Regions from separate parts of the Kosakonia sacchari SP1 genome, predicted to be linked through region 1. Evidence: riboswitches for the same ligand, from Rfam matches in the RefSeq annotation. Region 1 holds a riboswitch; the other holds the start of a gene.
The links. Region 1 has a riboswitch for cobalamin ahead of btuB (TonB-dependent vitamin B12 receptor BtuB). Riboswitches for the same ligand answer to the same signal wherever they lie in the genome.
Positions count from the first base shown of each region.

Region 2: linked by a shared signal. The riboswitch ahead of C813_RS31480 (cobyrinate a,c-diamide synthase) and the one ahead of btuB (TonB-dependent vitamin B12 receptor BtuB) in region 1 are both predicted to bind cobalamin.

Region 1 is NZ_CP007215.2:4,738,645-4,743,611, forward strand. It holds gene murI (glutamate racemase) at 1-314, opposite strand, end outside; gene btuB (TonB-dependent vitamin B12 receptor BtuB) at 259-2,109, opposite strand; cobalamin riboswitch at 2,176-2,347, opposite strand; gene trmA (tRNA (uridine(54)-C5)-methyltransferase TrmA) at 2,465-3,571, shown strand; gene C813_RS45380 (cupin domain-containing protein) at 3,836-4,285, opposite strand; gene C813_RS45385 (YijD family membrane protein) at 4,529-4,888, opposite strand; gene fabR (HTH-type transcriptional repressor FabR) at 4,892-4,967, opposite strand, start outside.
Region 2 is NZ_CP007215.2:1,799,610-1,804,576, reverse strand. It holds gene cbiD (cobalt-precorrin-5B (C(1))-methyltransferase CbiD) at 1-492, opposite strand, end outside; gene C813_RS31490 (cobalt-precorrin-8 methylmutase) at 489-1,121, opposite strand; gene cbiB (adenosylcobinamide-phosphate synthase CbiB) at 1,133-2,089, opposite strand; gene C813_RS31480 (cobyrinate a,c-diamide synthase) at 2,086-3,465, opposite strand; cobalamin riboswitch at 3,565-3,745, opposite strand; gene C813_RS47140 (hypothetical protein) at 3,730-4,263, shown strand; gene C813_RS31475 (GHMP family kinase ATP-binding protein) at 4,199-4,967, shown strand, end outside.

The DNA.
Region 1 (4,967 bases):
TCCCGCAGTGCGGGCAAAGAGACGGTACTCGCCGTATTACAGGCAATAACGGCCAGCGCGAGGGGGTACTGAGCCTGAACGGCGGTAACGATTTCGACAACACGCTCAACAATAAACGCTTCGCTTTTCTCACCATAGGGGAAAGCGACATTGTCAAACGCGTAGATGTAATGCAGATCCGGCAGGAGATGCCGGATCTCATCATAAACGGATAACCCACCGACGCCGGAGTCAAACACCAGCACGGTGGGACGTGCGTCAGAAGGTGTAGCTGCCAGACAAGGTGTATTCCCGTCCTGCAGTTTGGTAGCCATATGCTGTCTCGTACTCTTTATCGAACAGGTTGGCGATTTTACCACGAACTGTTAAATGAGAGGTCACAGGATATGAGGCAGAAAAATCCACCGTACTATAACTTGGCAAAATACGTTGCTCAGGATTATAGGTTGACGTGCGGTTGTCATAGCGCTTCCCGAAGTACTCCCAGGCCAGATCCATATCGACATTCAATACGGACCAGTCAAGCTGGTACTTCGCCTGGCGCTTCGCACGGCGCGGCAGCACTTCATTGGTTTCATCATCACGCGGGTCAATATATTGCAGCGTCACGCGATGCGAGAAGATGCCGGTATCCACGCTGCCCGTCCACTCAACGCCTTTAATGGTGGCAGAGTTGATGTTGTAGTAAGCCGTATCGCTGTAGGTGATCAGATTTTCAATCTCATAGCGATAGGCAGACAAACGCCAGTCCAGCGGGCCGGTTAAGCCTTCAACACCCGCCTCCCACTGCCTGGACTCTTCCGGTTTCAGATTCGGGTTGGAAGCAATGCCAAAACGCTTCGCACCAAACTGTTGGCCTAAAGAAGGTGCCAGGAAACCAGTGCCGTAAGAAACGGTCAGACGGTAATTCTCCACGAACTCCCAGCCAGCAGCGGTCTGCCAGGTGCCGTGCCAGCCGAATTCGTCATCTTTATCTTCACGGCCCGACGCTTCCAGCGTGACATCGCCAAACTGTTGCATCCCGTTCAAATATAAGCCCGTGTTTTCACGCTCGTAAGCGTCGCGCGTCGTGCTATTGGAAGAAACCAGACGCTCCTGTTTCCAGTCGACACCCGCGCCAACAGAACCTTTGCCGACATTAACGTTGTTGCCCCACTGAATGTATCGTTGCTCCATATCATCCAGCGTGGTGCCATCGTTATAGCGGCCATAAATGCTGCTGTAGTTGTAGTCTTTGCTTTTCTGGTAGCTGGCCAGCAACTGGGACGAGTAGATCCCCTGGGCGAAATTCAGCCCGGTATCCCAACCCTGCACAAACAGCTGGCGCTCATCAGCGCTGTAATCTGCGGAAAACGGCGCGCTGCCGAGGTCATAATCCACGTTGTTGCTAAAGTTGTAGCCGCGAAAGAAGCCGTCAAAGTTGTCGTTGAATTTGTGCTGCAGGCTGCCCCAGAACGTTTTATTGCGATAACCGTCGCGATCTTCGTCATGATCCCAGGTTGAGCCGGGCTGCACGTTAAAACCGCGAGTACTGGTATAAGAACCCGCCGCTGTCGCCACCGTGTCGCCAAAGCGCTGACGCAGTGTGCCGTCATATGTCTGGTAGCCCTTCGAGCCAACGCCGGCATTGATTTGTGATTTCTCATTGCCGGTCATGGTAATGACGTTAACCACGCCGCCAATCGCCCCGGAGCCATACACGGCAGAGCGCGGCCCGCGAATATATTCAACACGTTGCACTAAAGAGAGCGGGATTTGATTCAGTTCGGGATCGTTGGAAATCCCGGAGCGCGCGACCGGTACGCCATCAATCAGCAGCAGCAGGTGTTTCGCTTCTGTACCGCGCACATAAACCGAGGCGGTTTGGCCTAACCCGCCGTTTTGCGCAATATCAACCCCAGGCAGGCGACGCAGCACATCAACCAGTGAGCGAGACTGCCAGCGATCGATGTCCTCACGCGTCACCACTTCTGTCGGTGCAAGCACCGTCTTAGCCGGTTGTTGAAAACGATTTGCTGTCACCACCAAATTGTCTGAGCTGCTATCTTGCGCCCAGCCGGAAAAAGCTGAGACGGAGAGCGCCGTCAGCAGCGAAGCTTTTTTAATCATTGTGAAAGCATCCACATAAGAGTAAGGATGCCGCAGGTTCCATCAATAGCACGCGATGATGTCAACCAGATGCGACGTATACCGGCAGGTCTTCGGGCTTGGAGGTACATCAAGAAAGCGACTTCCCACCCAACAGGCAGTGTCTGCTCTCTCACCTTGATCCTTACCGCTGCGCGTCAGCCCCAGATTCTCACTGGATTCCCTTTTAACTCACAGGACCGGAACAGGGATGCTACATTCTGTAACATATGGATGTCCAGACTGCTAACTGACTATTTAGCTCACATCCGGGGCTGGACATCGCCTGAGCAATGCCTACAATCCCCGCGTTATTCTTAATCACTCAGGAAGCATGATGACCCCCGAACACCTGCCGACAGAACAGTACGAAGCCCAGCTGGCCGAAAAAGTCGTGCGTCTGCAATCGATGATGACGCCTTTTTCCGCGCCGCTTCCGGAGGTGTTCCGCTCACCGGTCAGCCATTACCGTATGCGCGCCGAATTCCGCATCTGGCACGACGGCGACGATCTCTACCACATCATTTTCGATCAGCAGACCAAGTCTCGTATCCGGGTGGACAGTTTTCCGGCAGCAAGCGAGCTGATTAACCAATTAATGACGGTAATGATCGAGGCGGTACGCGGGAATAAAACGCTGCGCCATAAGCTGTTCCAGATTGACTACCTGAGCACCATGAGCAACCAGGCGATTGTCACCCTGCTCTACCACAAAAAGCTGGATGACGAATGGCAGGCAGAAGCTGCGCACTTGCGTGACGCGCTGCGCGCGCAGAATCTGAATGTGCAGTTAATTGGTCGCGCGACTAAAACCAAAATCGAGCTGGATCAGGACTTTGTTGACGAGCGTCTGCCGGTCGGTGGCAGAGAGATGATCTACCGCCAGGTCGAGAACAGCTTTACGCAGCCTAACGCGGCCATGAACATTCAGATGCTGGAATGGGCGCTGGATGTTACGCGTCATTCAACAGGCGATCTGTTGGAGTTGTATTGCGGCAACGGCAATTTCTCGCTGGCGCTGGCGCGCAATTTCGATCGTGTGCTGGCCACCGAAATCGCCAAACCGTCCGTGGCGGCAGCGCAATACAATATCGCGGCTAACCACATCGATAACGTGCAGATTATCCGCATGTCCGCCGAAGAATTTACGCAGGCGATGAATGGCGTGCGCGCTTTTAACCGCTTGCAGGGTATCGATCTTGCGAGCTACCAGTGCGAAACGATTTTCGTCGATCCGCCGCGCAGCGGGCTGGATGCGGAAACCGAGAAAATGGTGCAGGCCTATCCGCGTATTCTGTATATCTCCTGCAACCCGGAAACGCTGTGTAAAAATCTGGAAACATTGAGTCAGACACACGATATTTCACGTCTGGCGCTGTTCGATCAATTCCCGTATACGCACCACATGGAGTGCGGCGTACTGCTTACGCGTAAAAACAAATAACGCTATATAAAATACGTCAACTCCTTTGATGGCTGGCCTGTGAATCAAGCCAGCCAAATAATAGTGGTGAGAGGGAAATGACTGCTGCGCGTAACTATTTATTTATCAGAATAATGACCATTGCGGAACGTGATCGCGCTAACATTATTTTATAATAGCTTGTGAATGTTCTGATATGATATTTATATCGTCAGGGATATTAACCCTGATATTAAGCAATCAGCCCCGCATGAAACAGGGCTGAGAAGTAATGCGTTTTACTGGTTATTTATCGGCAATAAAGTGGTCATCATCGCCCACCGGAATATAAACGCGAACCCACTCTTTACCGTCGACAATATCCCAGCTGTGACCTTCGCCCGCCGTGTCTGCCGCAAGCAGAACGGTGCCGGGTTCGATGATGAAGGTTGAGCCATCGCTAACCCTGAACTTCAACTTACCTTTCATCGTCACCACGTATTGCTTCTTCGGTGCCGGATGCACCCCTTTCTGCCACTCTTCAAACGTATTGCTGAAGTAAAGATTTTGCGAAGAGAGCTTCGCCAGCGAGGGAACAGAGCCTTTAATAAACGCTGAGTGGTTATCTTGCGTATTAATGAGCTTAATCGCCGGAATACGGTGTTCGCTCCCATTCGTTTTTGTTGTATCCGCAGATGCGGCGACCGAAATAACGAAACCGGCCGTGGCTAACAGAAGTTGTGTTATTTTTTTCATCAGGATGTCCAGAGTTAATTTTAACCTGCCGCCTGGATCAAACGATCGTCAGGCAACCGAATAAAATGCCGAATCAGTACATCAGATGAAATGCGTTTTATTGTAGATTTTTTTAATTAATAAATTATTGATGAATTCTACCGGGGTTTTATTTCGCAAGCGTAGAACAAACGGATTTATAATTTCCGACGCTTAATTAATTGGGGATGAAAATCCCCTCTCGCAGGGAGAGGGGGATAACGCTTATTCAGAGGCTTCGTGTTTGCGACCACGCAGACGAAAACCAATCCAGAAAACCAATATTACCGATAAAACGGCAGGCAGGAAGTTAGAACCAATATCCGGATACTCGGCGCGGACCACCGTACTGTAAATCAGCACACCGAGGATAAAACAGGCGGCGGCAAGGCCTGGCAGACCCACCGGCATCGTGCGATTTTGATAGCGCTGATGCAGACAATATACCGTCAGCACCAGCGAAATAATCGGGAATATTGAAAACGGTACAATCGAACTGAACACGGCAGAGAACGTACCGTTAATCGATAAGCCAGCGATGAGCGCCAGCAGCAACGTACCTTTATCTTGACCAGACTGTTTCATTACTCATCCTTCACTCGTCGGTTGATGCGCCAGTTTTTCCTGTTCACGGCGATACCAGTAGTACGCGCCTTTTGAAATC
Region 2 (4,967 bases), 2.0 Mb from region 1:
CTTTGCCCGCGCTTCCCCTTCCGGGGCAAAAATTTCCACCTCGGAGCCGCGCGTCGGACCAATCACGTCGCGCACGGCGGCTTCGATAGTCTGACGCGGCGTGCGGTTGATGGCCGCGTCTCCCACCGCCAGACCAATGCCTTTACGGGTCACCGTGCCGATGCCTTCGCCACCGCGCAGGGTTATCTTCCCCTCATCATTGAGCGTGACGCGGGCAAAAATCAGCATGCCGTGCGTGGCATCGACATCATCGCCGCCGTCCTTGCGAATCGCGGCGACAGCCTGAAGCCCCTCCACATGCGGGCATTCGACGTTCAGGCGCAGCGTGACACCCGATGGCGTGACAATCGATACCTGGTGAATAAGGTGCTGGCGCAGCACCATCAGTGCTGCCACTTTCGCCGCCGCCGTCGCGCAGGAGCCGGTGGTATAGCCTTTGCGCAGCGCTTTGCCGTTGTGCCACACCGGGTCGTCGAACGCCTGTTCGCTCATTGCGCCTCCCGCAGGCTGTAAAGCAGCGCGTTAACGATCGCCGCCGCCACGTTGCTACCGCCTTTGCGCCCGCGAGCGGCAATAGCCGGTAAACCGCTCGCCACCAGCGCCGCTTTCGATTCTGCCGCGCCGACAAACCCGACCGGCACGCCGACCACGCCGTTCACCGGCGTGTTATGTTCCAGCAGGCGAAACAGCGCAGTGGGTGCATTGCCGAAGACAAACACTTTGCCACCCTCTTCCCCCAGCGCCAGGTCAACCGCCGCCATTGAACGGGTGATGCCGTCAGCTTTAGCGCGGCGCACCACGCGCGGATCGGAGATATAGCACCGCACTTCGCCGCCGAACTGCGCCAGCAGCGTTTTGTTGATGCCGGAAAGGGCCATGGTGGTATCGGTGTAGAGCGTGCAGCCCTGTTTAATCGCAGCACACAGGCTTTCCAGCGCATCAGCGGAGAACCATAAGATATCGAGCCAGTCAAAATCGGCTGTGGTATGAATGACCCGTTTGATCACCGCTTCCTGCAGCGGGCTGGCAAAGCGGTAATCGGGACGTGTCTCTTTGATGATGTCGCTGATAATGACAAAACTTTTGGCTTCAATAGCCTGCGGTTGCTGCAAATAATCCATCTTTTCCATCCTCAGGCTCCCATCCACACAAAACGCACCAGCGCAAACAGCGCCAGCGCCAGCGTCGAAGCCAGCCACATCATCCGGATGGTTCGCCCGATGTCATCCACGTCAATGGCGCGGGTGTCATCGCCAATCCAGGGTTTGTCGACACGTTCGCCGAAGTAGTTGTTTGGCCCGCCAAGGCGCACGCCGAGCGCACCCGCCACGGTGCCTTCCGGCCAGGCGCAGTTCGGGCTGCTGTGATTGTTCCGGTCACGAAAACCAATACGTAGCGCGGCGCGGGCATCCTGGCGGCAACACCAGGCGGCGATGCTCAGCAACAGCCAGCTCAGGCGTGCCGGGATAAAATTGGCGACATCATCCAGCCGGGCACTGACCATGCCAATGGCGCGGTACTTTTCATGTTTGTAGCCGACCATCGAATCCAGCGTATTGACCGCTTTGTAGGCCATCGCCAGTGGCGCACCGCCGAGCAGCAAAAAGAACAACGGCGCAATTACCCCATCGACGGTGTTCTCGGCGACCGTTTCCACCACCGCGCGGGTGATTTGCGGTGGCTGCAACTGGCGGGTATCGCGCCCGACGATCCATGAGAGTTTTTCGCGGCTTTGGGAAAGTAATCCGGCGCGCAGCGGCTTTTCGACTTCCCGCGCCATGTCCGCCAGGCAACGGGTGGCGAGCGTGGTGAAAATCATCCACACCTCAACGCACCAGCCGAGCCACGGGTGAATGGCGTTCGCCAGCACCAGTACGCCCCAGGCCAGACTCCAGCTCCCCCCAACCACCGCCAGCCACATCACGCCACCACCAGTTCGCAGCGCGTTATCGCTATGGCAATAACGCCGCACGATGCTTTGCAGTAAGTTAATCAGCGCACCAATCCAGCGCACCGGATGCGGCCAGTGCGGCGGGTCGCCCAGCAACCGATCGAGTAAAAAGGCCACAGCCCAGGCAAGCAGTGTCATTGCGCACTCCTTGCGGCGGCAAACCAGTGGTTGAGCATTTGCGGGCGTTGGGCGAAATGCAGATGCAGGTAGCTGGCGAACGTGTTGCCAACCTGCCAGCCACCCTGCCAGCGTTTCAGCACTTCGCCGTCGCGGGTTTTATGGCAGTCAAGCACCGCCGCCGTTTGTGCGGTGAAATCCGAGTAGTGAAATTCGTGACCGCGCAGGGTTTCACCCGCCGCTGCCAGTAAGGTCTGTTGCGTGGCGCGGGCTTCGCAGTAGCCAAAGCGGGTCAGTTTGTTGCCCATCACGCTAAGACCGGGGATCACATTCGCCATCGGCCATTCGTCGCCGTCCGCGTCACGCAGCGCGGTGCCGAGATACATCAGCCCTCCACACTCGGCGTAGATCGCCACATCGCGCCGATGCGCCGCGCGGATAGCCTCCAGCATTGGGGTATTTTCTGATAACGCCCGCGCATGCAACTCCGGGTAACCGCCACCCAGCCACAGCATCTGGCAATCCGGCAACTGGCGATCCCGCAGCGGGCTAAAGCGCACAATGTGAACACCTGCACGTTCCAGTAAATCGAGGTTATCGGGGTAGTAAAAATTAAAGGCTTCATCAAAAGCTAATGCCAGCGTCAGGCCTGTGCCTGCAACGGCCTCCGGCAATGGCGGCATTTGCCCTGCGGACAGGGTGGTGAGCTGGCTGAGTGTGAGCAGTTGGTCAATATCAAGGGTGTGCTCCAGACGCCCGGCAAAATCATGCCACGACGAAGCTTCCATCATTGATTCACGCGCGGTCACCAGGCCGAGGTGGCGCTCCGGTAGCGCAACACCTGGCGTGGTCGGGACATAACCCAGCACCGGGAGTGCGCAATAGCGTTCAATGGCGTGTTTGAGTAATTGAAAATGGCTGTCGCTGTTGACCCGGTTAACGATAACGCCAGCAATCGGCAGTTGTGGATCAAAGTGCTGAAAACCCATCACCGTGGCGGCAATGGAGGTCGACACCGCTTTGCCGTCAACGAGTAAAATCACCGCAACACCGAGCTGTTTTGCCAGCGCGGCGCTGCTGCAATAATCGGGGTCGGTGCCGTAGCCGTCGAACAATCCCATCACGCCTTCAATAACGGCGACATCGCAGTCAGCAACATGTTCGCAAAAAAGCGCGTTTAGCGTGGGTTCCGGCAGCATAAAACTGTCGAGATTGCGGGAGGCAACGCCAGAAACGGTGCTATGCCAGGCGGTGTCGAGGTAATCCGGGCCGACTTTGAACGGCTGAACGCATAAGCCACGGCGCTTAAAAACAGTGAGCAGCCCCAGCGTGACGGTGGTTTTCCCACAGCCGCTGCCGGTTCCGGCGAGGAGAAAGGCGCTGCGCCTGTTTGACATTGCTGACACCCCATTACGGGTGGAAAGCTGAAGTCAGGCGCGCGTTTGCCCGGTCTTGCGACCGTACGCTTCTGAGCAACCCACTTCCCACCGAAGTTGTTGATAATGACCCATCAGGTCGGTCTTCTGGCTTAGCGTCATCCTCGCCCGTCCTTCCCGATCTGGCGATCAGTGGCGTTTTCGGGGTTGTCAGCATCACAGCAGCGGGGGCTGCGGGGATTTCCACCCCCTTCCCAGCCGCGCAAAAAGCGGCGGCAAAACCTGTTGGCTTATTACGTCACGACGCGAAAACAGGGCTCGCGTTCTCATGACATTTCCCCAAAGCGCACTGGATTGCCGCAGGGAAATAAAACTGAAGCAGTTTATCGTCGCGTAAACGCGAGTTTGTTGCGCTATGACAATGTATTGCGCACCCGCTTTTATCAACACCTTATTTACTCAGGTTTTGCCAAACGATTTTTAGCGCCGGAATTTACTCAACGCTGCGCGGGTAATTCAAAACCGTTTCAGGCGGTAAACGAAATAGTGATGGAACCACGTAATAACGCTGACGAAAAACGTTGTGCCGTATCGGGCTTGCGAAAATCCTTACCTGCCGAGGGGAAAAGCCATCTGCGAATAGCAATAACAAGGTATTCTTCGTGCCCGGATGGATATATACCGGCAGTGGTTAACGCTGGCATTCACGCGGATGAAGTGACACTATCCGGTTTTATTTTTATGGGGAAGCACCGTGGCGCAGGCAGCATGTCCCGCATCCTGCGGCGAAATTATCCAGGGCTGGATCCTCGGCGGTGAAAAGCTGGTCTCCTGCCCGGTGGCGTGGTACAGCCACGTGGAAGTCACCACCGGTACGCCGCTTGCCAATGAACGCCCGCTCACCCGCGCGATGCTCAGGCAACTGCTGGTGCACTGGCAACTCCCCGCGTCACTCTCATCAACACTGCGTATCGAGTGCCTCTCGACGATTCCGGTAGCGAAAGGCATGGCCAGCAGCACCGCCGATATCGCAGCGACAGCCGTGGCAGCAGCCCGACACCTCAATCAACCATTGGATGAAGAGACGCTGGCGAAGCTTTGCGTGGCGCTGGAGCCGACCGACAGCACGCTGTTTTCAGGCCTGACGCTGTTTGACCACAACACGGCCGCAATGCGCATTCCCTGTGGCGCGCTGCCGCACACCGAGATCCTGCTACTGGAAAGCCCGCTGACGCTGACGACCGCAGATTATCACCGGATGGCGCGCCAGCAGGCGCTGCTGGACAATGCGGAAATACTGGACAGCGCGTGGCAAACGCTACAGCGCGCATGCGCGCAAAAAGATGCCGCGCTGCTCGGCCAGGCCGCAACGCTTAGCGCGATAGCCAGCCAGGCGCTATTGCCGAAACCTGCTTTCAATACTCTGCTCAATCTGGTGGAGCGGTTCGATTTATACGGTCTGAACGTGGCGCACAGCGGGAGCGTGGTGGGTCTGTTTCTTGATGCGGAACGTCATGATGTGG